2 regions of the Aminipila sp. genome follow, and region 2 is predicted to be linked to the other one. Evidence: riboswitches for the same ligand, from Rfam matches in the RefSeq annotation. Region 2 holds a riboswitch; the other holds the start of a gene.
What was found. A riboswitch is a leader RNA that binds a small molecule or an ion and turns the genes downstream of it on or off. The one in region 2 is predicted to bind cyclic di-GMP.
Positions count from the first base shown of each region.

Region 1 (6,132 bases), on a different contig from region 2:
TGTTTTTTACTTGGTGAGCCGCCATCTTCCATGGTCACTGTAACTGATGCAGAAGATTCTTTTACATCCTCCTGCAAAGCATATTTTTGTTCATCTGCCATGGCTATGGCAACAGTGGCGTTTTCAACACCGTCAAACTGCTTTATTGTTTCAGCCATCCGGCTTTCTAATTCAAATTGTGCATATTTATACTTTTCAAAATCTGTAGCCAGTAAGCTGACATTATCTTTGAAAATATCATATGTAAATCCGCTTTTAGGGTAGCCTTCCGCAGCTAAAGCTACTTTGACTTTGTCAACCATTTCTTCTGGAACCAAAATTGTTCCATCTTTATGCTCATACTGGATAGCCTGTTCCTCTAGTACGCCAATTATCTTTGTGGCTTCTGCTTCATCAAGTCCTGTATAGAGTACCGAATAATTAGTCGTATTAAGTGCAAGAGCTAATGCAAATGCAATTACAATTACTAAAATCGTTACAATTGCAATAATAATTTTAGCCTTTTTGCTTAACTTAGCGTTAATGGCTACCAGCTTTTCTCTTATTTGTGTAAATAGTTCTCCTAAACGTTCTCGCAATTTCCTGCCACCTTATCCTACATTACACACTCATACGCATGATTTCGCTGTATGAATCAAGTGCTTTATTTCTTAGTTCAACCAATAGGTCTATTGATAGCTGAGCCTTTGCGATGTCAATGCTGTACTGATGTAAATTATCACTCTGTCCTGTTGCAAGCATTTCTGCATCCACATTTACCTGCTTATCTGTACTGATAACATCTTTCACTGCATCTTCAAACACGGATTTAAACGGAACTTGTGCACCTTGCGCTGCCCCAGTATCATTTCCCTCAGTTACGCCATTTGCTGCCTTATTGTTTCCATCAATTTTATTTATCTGGCTTATATTCGCAATATTATTAATTGCCTGCATGGGATCTATAAACATATGATTATTACCTCCAATTAAATTTCTTCACACGCTAGCTAAAGTTATCTGCCAATATCCAGTGCCTTCTGTGCCATAAGTTTTACTGCATTTAAAACCGTAACATTTGCCTGATATGATCTTGTGGCTGACATACTGTCCATGGTCTCTTCCAGCATGTTTACATTTGGAAGTTTAACATACCCATTTGCGTCCGCATCCGGATGATCTGGATTGTATTCCGTTTTAAGATCGCTCTGATCTTCTACAATGTCGCTGACCCTCACTCCTGGTGAGTAGTCCCTTCTAACCAATCTGCCGTTGGCACCTCTTTCGACAATTGCATTGTTGAGGGAATCCTTAAAAGAAACATCTCCCGCTTTGTCTTCAAAAACAACCATCTTTCTTCTATAAGGTCCCCCGGATTCAGTTCTTGTTGTGTCAATATTTGAAACATTTTCTGAAATAATATCAAGTCTTTGCCTTTGTGCTGTTAATGCTGAAGCACTTATATTCATGGAACTTAAAAATGACAATATACATACCACCTTTCTGGTTTTTTCTGAATTCTGTCATCCGTGACATCTAATATAACGTAATATAAACTTGCTTCCCTACATAATTTACATTTTTTTGCACCCTTCCAAAAAAATGGGTATCATCAACCCATTTTTTAGCCTACGTAAATTATATATTATTCGGCAGTTTTTGCAACTATTTTGCGTCATAAAAGATAAAATATTGTAGAAAAATGTACCCTTTTCTGTAGCCCTTACCAAATGCATGCAAAATTGCTACAAAATGCCAGCCGCAAGGCTTTCACTTACACCTGTTATATCCGTCTCAACAATATTCATAGTAACTCTTTCTGGTTTATATATAAATTTTCCTTTACACAGCAGACACTTGCATTCTCCATCCTTGCAGTTAACCTTTATGTCAAAATTTATACTATTCTTTTTGTACCTTAAAGCCTCTTCAACTAAAATATTCATACGAATTTTGCTTTCCGTATCCATAAGCTCAACTACATTATTTTCGTATGTTTCTTGTAATTCTTCCGGCTTATATTTTCTAGTCATGTAATAATTTTTATTTGCATATAGCAATCTGTGTACATTTGCTTTAGTTATCTCAACTACAGCTATCCCTATATTGCTCATGGTTTCACACTCCTTTGACCCTCATGCACCCCAGGCTATTCAGATGTACTGCTTCTTGTCCACGAAAAAAACTCCTATTGCACCAGGAGTTCCTATTCATGCAACTGGCTACCATCTCTTTGTCTTTGAGTTCAGGCCCTATAGCTTTGCGTCACAGTCTTTCGACTGCTTTGCTAAAATCTTCAGTTTTAACCATCCGCATCCCACAATCAAATTGGATTAAAACATTAACTAATAATATACATTGCATATCACGTATATCATAAAAACGATGCAATTATTTTTTTATTATTATAGCATATATTTTAAATTTTTCAACACAATTTCTACATAATTTCTACATAATTCACTTCTTTTTTTGTATTTTTCTGTCTATTTGTGTCGAAAAATAAAAAATAAGATGAAGTTGTTGCTACTTCATCTTACTTTTATTGCGCAATTTTGCTATTTAGAATATTTCTTCGCCAAAATCCGACCTAAATGAACTCCGCTGGCAGATGCCTGTGATAGGGAGTGTGTAACCCCCGAGCCATCACCTAAAGCATATAGCCCATTTACTTTAGTTTCAAGATTTTCATTTACCTCTACCCTTGAATTGTAGAACTTAACTTCTACACCATAAAGTAATGTATCCTCATTAGCTGTTCCCGGTGCAATTTTATCTAATGCATAAATCATTTCTATAATGTTATCCAACTGTCTCTTCGGCAGTACAAGGCTCAGATCTCCAGGTGTAGCTTTTAATGTAGGCCGCGTAAAGCATTTTTCCATACGTCTATCACTACTTCTTCTTCCTTTTACAAGATCTCCAAACCTCTGCATTAAAACTCCACCGCCTAACATATTGGAAAGCTTCGCAATTGATTCACCATACTCATTGCTGTCTTTAAACGGTGCAGTCAGTTTATTGGAAACTAAAAGTGCAAAGTTTGTGTTTTCTGTTCTAAGGGATGGATCAGCATAACTGTGTCCATTTACGGTTACAATGCCATTTGTATTCTCTGCAACAACTTCACCATAAGGATTCATGCAGAAGGTCCTAACCATGTCATTATACTTATCTGTTTTATATACTATCTTGCTTTCATATACTTCATCTGTAATGTGCTTAAAGATCTCAGCGGGAAGTTCAACACGAACCCCGATGTCAACTCTGTTTTGTTCTAATCCAATTTTCATTTGCTCACAGATACGTGAAATCCACTTGGAGCCAGAACGTCCAGTTGCTAAAACCAAATCATTACATTGGTACTCTCCACCTTTGTTTGTTTTTACATTAAAGGTTCCATCTGAGTTTTGAGTAACCTCAGATATCGTTGCGTAAAACTCCATGTCAATTCTGTCTTTTGTATAGTTACAAATTCTTTCTAAAATCTGAACATTTCTATCGGTTCCCAAATGTCTTACTTTAGCATCAAGCAAGTTCAGGTTGTTTCTTAAAGCCGTAGTCTTCAAATCAGAATTCCCTGTAGAATAAAGCTTAGCGTCTGCTCCTCCAAAGTTGCAAAGCACATCATCAACATACTCCATAAGGTCCATTGCCTGCTCTTGACCTATGTAAGCATGTAAATCTCCACCAAACTTAGTTGTAATATTGTATTTTCCATCTGATAATGTCCCTGCACCTCCGTATCCATTCATGATATGGCAAGGCTCACATTTTATGCAGTTATTCGTTTTTCCTAATTTAATTGGGCATACCCTTTTTTCAAGTGGTGCACCTTTATCTACCATTAAAATTTTTGCTGTATTGTTAAGCTTCGTAAGTTCGTATGATAAGAATACTCCACTTGCACCAGCTCCGGCAATTATAATATCATATTTTTTCATAACATCCTCCAACTGATTGGCCATGCTTTCGACCATACACAGCTACTATATCCGAAACAAAAAAATAATTCAACTATTAAATATTTACTTTTTTTATGATATAATTAAATTTAATATTGATTTGTAAGCAAAGTTGTTATTTATTATTATTACTTTTGACAATCGGAGGTTTAAATAAGTATGGATAAAAAGAGTTTAATCATTGGTATATTATTTTTATCAGGCTCTGTGTATTGTATATTTGATTTACTTACTTTTGGATTTAAGTCTTATACTATAACAGGACTTTTTCTTTTTACGCTGATTGGTATAGCTTTTATAAAGAAAGCCAGAAGTCGATAACATACTGAATTCCATTAAATTTTTCTAATTCTACTTAATAGGACTATGATTATACGTATCAAGTATACAATAGCAAGATTGCGTACAAAACATGTAATTTTATGGCAATCTTATAACAAATTCGTACTATTCTTACTATTTAGAATATAGTATTTTCAACTGCCTATTGACATTAGTTTTTAATTGGTATATTCTTAAAAAAATTAAGGGAATTGTTTAAATTTTATCCCCATAAAATTTAACTATCCTTATGGATTTTCCCCTAAATAAATAAAAAATCAGCAAAACAAAAAACAGAGAGCAATTCCGCTCCCTGTTTTTTGTTTCTTATTTAATTAACGTATTTTGTTTTTCATGTTATTAAACGCTTGAAAACGATTAAGCTTCTTCTGCTGTTAACTTATCAAATTCAGCAACAACCTTTTCAAATTCTGCATCATCATCAATATCAACTAATTCAAACTCTTCTTCGCCAACTTCCTTATATCCATAGATGTAAACATCATCTGTTCCGTCATCTGGAATAAGCGCGATGTATTCTTTTCCTTCAAAATCGAACACACCCATAATTTCGCATTCTACTTCTACGCCATCATCAAATTCTAAAGTTAAAAAATCTGAATCTTCGTGTTCGTGTTCACCACATCCGCAGTCACAACCGCCAGTGCACTTCTCTTTATCTGACATATTTAAGTCCTCCATGTAAAAATCGTTTTGGTAATTTCCTTAGTATATGCAAATTTTCATATACTATCATCATTACTATACCACCATAATTTGCCTTTATCAATCAAAATATTCTTTGATATTGTTTGCTACATATTCTGTTATACCTGGAGCCATACATAATTCTTCTATTGTGGCATTTCTAATCCTCTCAAGACTTCCAAAATGTGCTAGAAGAGAATTCCGCCTTTGTGGTCCAACACCATCAATTTCATCCAGGGCAGATCCTTGGATTCGTTTTCCACGCAATCCTCTGTGATAATCTATTGCAAATCTGTGAACTTCCTCTTGAATAACCCCGGTATATTTAAACAGCAGTGGATGCTCCTTCAGTAAAATCTCTTCATATTCTTCTGTTCCATAAACTTTATATACCAATGCCCTGGTTCGGTGTTTATCGTCCTTAGCCATTCCTGCAACTGCTGTATTCAAATTCATGGCGCTAAGTATCTGTTGCACAGCAGATACTTGACCCTTTCCTCCATCAATAAAAAGTATATGAGGCAATGTGCTGAAGGCAGGGTCACCTTCAAGCGCCCTTTTGAATCTTCGATATATAACCTCCTGCATGCTGCCATAATCATTTGGTCCTTCGATGGTTCGGATTTTAAATCTTCGGTATTCTTTTTTGTTAGGTTTTAAGCCTTCAAATACCACCATTGCGCCTACAGAATCCACCCCGTTGGTATTAGAAATATCATAAGCCTCTACTCTGTAATCTCTAAATTCTTTAGCTTGATTGTCAGATTCCTGAACTTCAGCAATCTGCTTTTTTCCTAAATCTGCTATGTGGTTTGACTGCTCTAGTCGCCCATCTGGTAATCCTCCAGTAATTAAATCAATCAAATTCCCTATTTCTTTTGAAATGGCTGCGCGTCTTGCTCTTTGGTTATTTTCACGTTCGTCAATGGTTTTTAGCATTTCTATGGAATCTTTCTGTGCTAACTGTAATAAGTCTCTCTTGTCTCCTCTTTGAGGAACCGTTATTTTCACCTGTCTGCCAGCAACCTCACTCAAGAAATCTGCTATTAAACCTGCTTCTTCTAAAGGTCGTTCTACCAAAATTTCATATGGAATATTTGGATTTTCGCTATAATACTGCTTCAGAAATTCGCATACCAGTTCATCCTTATCTTGTGTT
Region 1 is NZ_DAMBYD010000001.1:301,041-307,172, reverse strand. Features, by position in the region: gene fliF (flagellar basal-body MS-ring/collar protein FliF) at 1-578, opposite strand, end outside; gene fliE (flagellar hook-basal body complex protein FliE) at 601-951, opposite strand; gene flgC (flagellar basal body rod protein FlgC) at 996-1,466, opposite strand; gene RTW14_RS01435 (hypothetical protein) at 1,725-2,093, opposite strand; cyclic di-GMP riboswitch class I at 2,190-2,278, opposite strand; gene RTW14_RS01430 (NAD(P)/FAD-dependent oxidoreductase) at 2,538-3,923, opposite strand; gene RTW14_RS01425 (DUF1292 domain-containing protein) at 4,644-4,952, opposite strand; gene uvrC (excinuclease ABC subunit UvrC) at 5,052-6,132, opposite strand, start outside.
Region 1: it holds a riboswitch for cyclic di-GMP, as region 2 does, so the genes downstream of both, RTW14_RS01435 (hypothetical protein) here and RTW14_RS13145 (copper amine oxidase N-terminal domain-containing protein) in region 2, are expected to answer to the same signal.

Region 2 (6,132 bases):
CCACCAATTCGAAATACTGTACAATTTGCCATACAGTTCTTTAGAAGCCGATTACCTAAAGCACATAAAACATGATCTCCAATTTGATGACCATAAGAATCATTAATTGCTTTAAAGCGGTTGGCATCTATGTAAAATAATCTGAATGGAGTTTCTGTTTCATTTGAAATTAATGTATCCAGATACTTAATAAGCTGTCTTCTGTTATATAAACCTGTTAACGGATCTCTATTGGATATTTCTTCTAGGCTTTTATTTGCCATTATAAGCTCTTTTGTACGCTCTTCTACAAGTTTTTCAAGCTGCTCCTTCAACTTAACTTCATTTTTAAGAAGATGCTTGCTCTGAGCGCCGTCTTGTATTTGTGCCGTTAAAATCCAGTATAATATAGCTAGTATAAAGCAATTAATTAATATACCTAACGATAAAAAATTCATTATATATAAAATACAGAATAAGATAAGGAGGAAAACTATTTTTTGTGGTTTTCTAATGTTTTCTGGAATAATATCTTTATCTATGTCTTGCTCTTCTTTCGCGGATTCTGGTGATGTCTCATAAATAGCTCCTAAAGCAAACAGTACGTTACCCATCATATAAATGCCATCAACAATAGTATTGGCCTGATAAAGATTCATCAAATATAGGTATGCATAATAATAATCGATAAATGTAACAACACTTATCCCCAAAAGGATTAGAAAGAATCTTTTACATGTCTTTTTTATTCCTCCGGAAACAAAAGCTACATTTATTCCAGCAAGAATATAAAAATCAAAGAAAACAAAAATTATTGTATTGATATATTCAAAACTCATATGAAATTGAAGTGTGGTTTTGGAAAAAATAAAAGACCAAAGCAAAACTGCAAATATACTTGAAATCGCCAGCATGTCTAAAACTAACTGATATAAATTCCATTTTTTTAAATTCTGAGCATAGTAACACGTTATTGCGCCAGCCAGAAATATATTTGGAAATGTATAAAGAAGATTTATGAAATTTACCTTTTGGGGATCTATTAAAAGTAGATTATCGCAAATTAACCATAAGAAGTCTGCTATACCCCATAAAAATGGGTAGAAAAATAAAAGAACCCAACAACCTTTATAAGCTTTTATTTTCTTTACAGAAGTTAGTATTATACCTGCAGATAAAAATGCAACTACAGGAGACAAAACATTTCCCCAAAGGTTACTTTGTAATATCACACTTGTAAAATACACGGAAAATATAACTAGCAATGTAAATACCATATATTTCTGCTTTAGCAATTTCTACTCCCCCTGTTCAGATTTATAGCCCAATAATTAGTGTTTAGGATCCAAAATGCGTAAAAAATAGCTCTTTAGTTACTTTGTATTCTATCATATTACTAATTTTAGTCAAATATTTTTGGAGTTTTATGACAATAAAATTGTTGCTAAAACACTTCTTTTCTACAACTATTGACAATAAACTTCTATAATAGTAAAATGTGCATTGTTAATAGACAATACACAAGGAGAATTATTATGAGATTAAGAAAAGAATCAGATGATATGCAGGAAGAAGAAATATTATTGGTCGCTCAGGTTTCTGACGCATTAGCCCATCCTGCCAGAATAAAAATATACCAGTACATCATGCAGTGCAACAAGGATCGTGTTCCGGTTTGTAACAAAGATGTTGTAGCTGCTTTTAATTATTCTCAAGCAACAATTTCGCAGCACATAAAGAAATTGATACAGGCAGAACTTGTTCAGGCTCAGAGTAAAGACAAGTATTCTTATTATTTCGCAAATATAGGCATTCTTATGAAATATCTAAATGCAACTAAAAAGTTCAGTACTTTCCAAGCTTAATGATTATATAGCGGGGTACCAGACATGACAAATAAATCACTCTTACGAACACTATCTACAACTGTTTTTATTTGTCTTTATTGTTGTTACTTAAAATTGTATGCTGACTGTAAATTATTATTAATAAATATTTAATATATATGTAATATGCTAAATATTGGTTTTTCCCCAATATTATGTTATACTATTCAGCATTAAGGAATAAAGTGGCAGGGCCTAAACATATTGTGCAGGGTAACCTAGCTAATGGAAGGAGATTATTATGAAAAAATTATGTTTTGTCATGATTTTTGCTCTAGTGCTTTCTTCAAGCGCATTTGCTTTTGCAGCAACAGCAAAAACTGACAATGGAAAAACTACTCAAAAAGAATCAACTCAAACAACTCAGTCTGCAATTCAGACAACTTCAGGTGCAGTTAAGACTACATCAAGCGCTGTTGATACAACTTCAAGTGCAGTAAAAGCTACACCAAGCGCTGTTGATACAAAAGAAAAGACAAAGCTTACTGTTGCTGAGAAAAAAGAACTTATTTTAAAGAAGTATACTGCGGACGAGCTTTCATCCGTAAAGAGTGCTGGAGACGCTATTAAAAAGGCAGACTCTACAGTAAAAGTTCTTGATGTTAACAGTATTGTTTCTGATACTAAAGAATTTAAGTTTGATACACCACCAGTTATTAAAGGCAGCAGAACTTTAATTCCTGTAAGAGCTATTACAGAAGGCTTAGGTGCAAAGGTTGCTTATGATCAGGCAACAAAGAAAGTTACTATCACAAAAGATGGAACTACAATTGAATTAACACTTGGCAGCAATGTTGCTGTTGTAAACGGTAAACAGGTTACTCTTGATACAAGTGCTAATACAATGAACAATAGAACTTATGTACCAATGAGATTCATCATGGAAACATTTAATTTAAAAGTTTCCTATGAAAATGACGGAACTATTCAGGTAGAAGATGCAGCTGCAACAACTACTACAGTTCCTGCAATTCAGACTACAACTAGTGCAGTTCAGACAACTTCAGCTGCAGTTAAAACTACATCAAGTGCAGTTGAAACAACTTCTGGTGCAGTTAAAACTACATCAAGCGCAATTCAGAAATAAACGAATAACGAATAAAAGGTGTTGCCTAAAATTGGACAACACCTTTATTTTTTTTCTTTAATATTTTTTGTAGGTTTGCTTTAGTTTTAGCCTTTATTTTAGCATCTTGTACAGACAGAACTTATTCAGACCCAAAGAAAAGATAAATATTCTTTTTTCGACAAAATTCGCTAAAATATTGGTTTTTTTCTTTTTCGTGATATAATTACTAAAATTATTTTCAACGATAACGGCAAACCTTTTGAAAATTAGGGGCGCAAAGCAACAGGGCCTAAACACATAGTGCATGGCAGCCTTGCTACCGAAAGGAGATTTTTATGAAAAAATTATGTTTTGCCTTGGTTTTCGCTTTAGTGGTTTCTTCCACTGCTTTTGCTTTTGCAACTTCTGCAAAAAACCAAAATGGAAAAAATGTTAACGCTCAAAAAGACTCAAAGCAGACTGTTCAGACTACAGAGAGTAAGACTGATAAGCAAAAAGAACAAAACTCTGACGCTGCGGTTCACACAAAAGAGAAGGAAAAACTTACTCTTAGTGAGAAAAAACAACTTGTATTAAAGAAATATACTTCAGATGAGCTTTCAGCTGTTACAACAGCTGGTAAGGCGATTAAAGAAGCTGACTCAACAGTAACAGTTCTTGATGTTAACAGCATTGTATCTTCGACAAAAGAGTTTAAATTCGATACTCCACCAGTTATTAAAGGTAGCAGAACTTTAATCCCTGTAAGAGCAATTACAGAAGGTTTAGGGGCACAGGTTGCTTATGATCAGGCAACAAAAGAAGTTACTATCACAAAAGATGGAACTACAATACAGTTAACTCTTGGCAGTAACGTTGCTCTAGTAAATGGAAAAGAAGTTACTCTTGACACCAAAGCTAATACAATGAGTAACAGAACTTACGTACCAATGAGATTTATCATGGAAACATTTAAATTGAAGGTTACATATAATGATGGAACTATAGAAGTAGAAGAACCTGCAGAAGAAACAACTTCAGGTTCAGCAATTCAAACTACAACTAGTGCCATTGAGACCACTACAAGCGCGGTTGAGACTACAACAAGTGCAGTTCAAGCTACTACTAGCGCTGTTGAAACAACTACAAGTGCTATTCAGTAGCTTTAAAGGAAATAAAAAAGGTGTTACCTCTTTTGGGGATAACACCTTTTTTTAATGTCAGGGTCAATTTACTTTTTACTTAATAACTGTTCTAATCTGGCCTGTTGTTCTGGTCTAGCCATCTTATATCCATATTGATAAAAATCTAAAACATCTGCATCTTTAACAATTTCCTCAATAGGGCTCCCCACTTCGCTCTTATTGCTGTGATTTTTAACAGCTAGTGATAGAATCCCGATTTCATCTTCTGTAAAAAGATTAGTTTTTTTAAGAAATTCCTGTACAGGCAGATATCCTGCTTCTGCATGATCAGCCTGCTTCCCTGTTATGATTCTTCCATAATCATGTATTGCACATGCGGAAGCTGCGAGTATGGGCTCTACCCCTCTCTCTTCTGCCATCAAGTATCCAAGCTTTGCACAGCTTGATATATGTACACGTTCCCAATCAATAAAATGATCCCTCTCAGAAACAAGTTTTTCATATTTGTCAATTTCCTTTAATAATGCGCTTTGCAATTGTAATAATTTATGCATAATACTTCCTCCCTCCAAAATAAACTGTATTATTTTATTAATACAGTAATACATCATAGGTTAACGAATTGTAATTGTTATAGGCGTTAGTAATGCAAAAATTAATCTAAGCGTGTCATTTCATGCATAAGATTGGAATTTTTATAAGTGGAAATAATCGTTGAGCCACTTGCAACCAACATCAAAATGTATCCAATTACTAAATCTCCAATGAAAGCCCCTCTAAAACTTGCTTCCTCTTGTAATAAACTTGGAATCAATCGAAATGCATCAAAGAAAGTAATAGCATATTCCTTTTTAAATTCATTAAATATTTCAAGAGCTACAGCAATATTTTCTGCAAAGTAGAGCATTGCAATTGCGACTACCAAAGAAATAATTACACCTACAATATTTAATTTGCCCCCAAATTTTTCATACCCCTTCATAGAGCAAACTGCCATTACCAGCCCAGCGATTCCTGCTATGTAACCAAGTTGATATACGATTACCCAAAGCACAACTCCAATTAACGAACCAAGCAATGATCCTACGATGCCTGCAATAACATTGCTTTTTCTTTGGTTGTTTTCAAGTTGAGCCATTGATAAATCTGCCTGTGCTTTTTCAAAACAATCGTTGCACATAGTTGCATATTGACTGTTGATGCTAAACATGCTCAAATTTGTCTGACTGCCACAGTATTTACAACAGCTTACCATACCATTAGTTCTGCAATAGCGGGTAACAGCATCCAGCACCTCACGTATATTTTGCAAATTATTCTTCATTTTAAATTTTACACTTATAGAAATTGTGTTGTCATCAAAACTAGCAAATTTGACATAAGGTTTTGTCTGAGACAGTGATAGCAAATATTGAGAAATAGCTTGTTCTTGCTCAGGTGATTCCATACCAATGTTCATTGTAATAATAAACAGTTTTTGTTGGGCGGCATTCTTGATTATTGTATCATATCCATGATATTTACCGTATGCCAATAACCTTTTACTATTATACGTCAGACCTACCTCTTGTGCGAAAGTTTTTAAATTTTTTAGTGACATGAAACATCCTCCAATATATATTTTTTATAATAACTATGGTCTGAACTTTTAAATACAATATTAAGACCAAAAACTTATTTTACCAAGTTATTCCATATTGTGCAAGTATTTTTAGTGACATTTTTTTATCAGGAAACAACTTCTTACTGAAACGGTGCATCCGCTGGGGGGATAGAACAGAAAAAGGGATACCATTTTTTTGAAAATGGTATCCCTTATCCATACACTATATGTTATATGAAAGTTACTTGTGGTAGCTTTCATTCTTAATGATCTTAAACGCTCGATAAACTTGTTCCAATAAAAATACCCGCATCATTTGATGTGGAAAAGTCATAGCAGAAAATGAAAGTTTAAAATCTGATCTTTGGCTAACTTCCTCTGATAAGCCCAGAGAACCGCCTATAACAAATACCAGATCACTTTTTCCGTCTAACCCTAGCTGATTTATTTTATCCGCCAGCTTTTCAGAAC
Region 2 is NZ_DAMBYD010000009.1:75,879-82,010, reverse strand. Features, by position in the region: gene RTW14_RS13160 (putative bifunctional diguanylate cyclase/phosphodiesterase) at 1-1,274, opposite strand, end outside; gene RTW14_RS13155 (ArsR/SmtB family transcription factor) at 1,515-1,844, shown strand; gene RTW14_RS13150 (copper amine oxidase N-terminal domain-containing protein) at 2,107-2,952, shown strand; cyclic di-GMP riboswitch class I at 3,174-3,258, shown strand; gene RTW14_RS13145 (copper amine oxidase N-terminal domain-containing protein) at 3,270-4,076, shown strand; gene RTW14_RS13140 (HD domain-containing protein) at 4,145-4,612, opposite strand; gene RTW14_RS13135 (hypothetical protein) at 4,714-5,658, opposite strand; gene rlmH (23S rRNA (pseudouridine(1915)-N(3))-methyltransferase RlmH) at 5,903-6,132, opposite strand, start outside.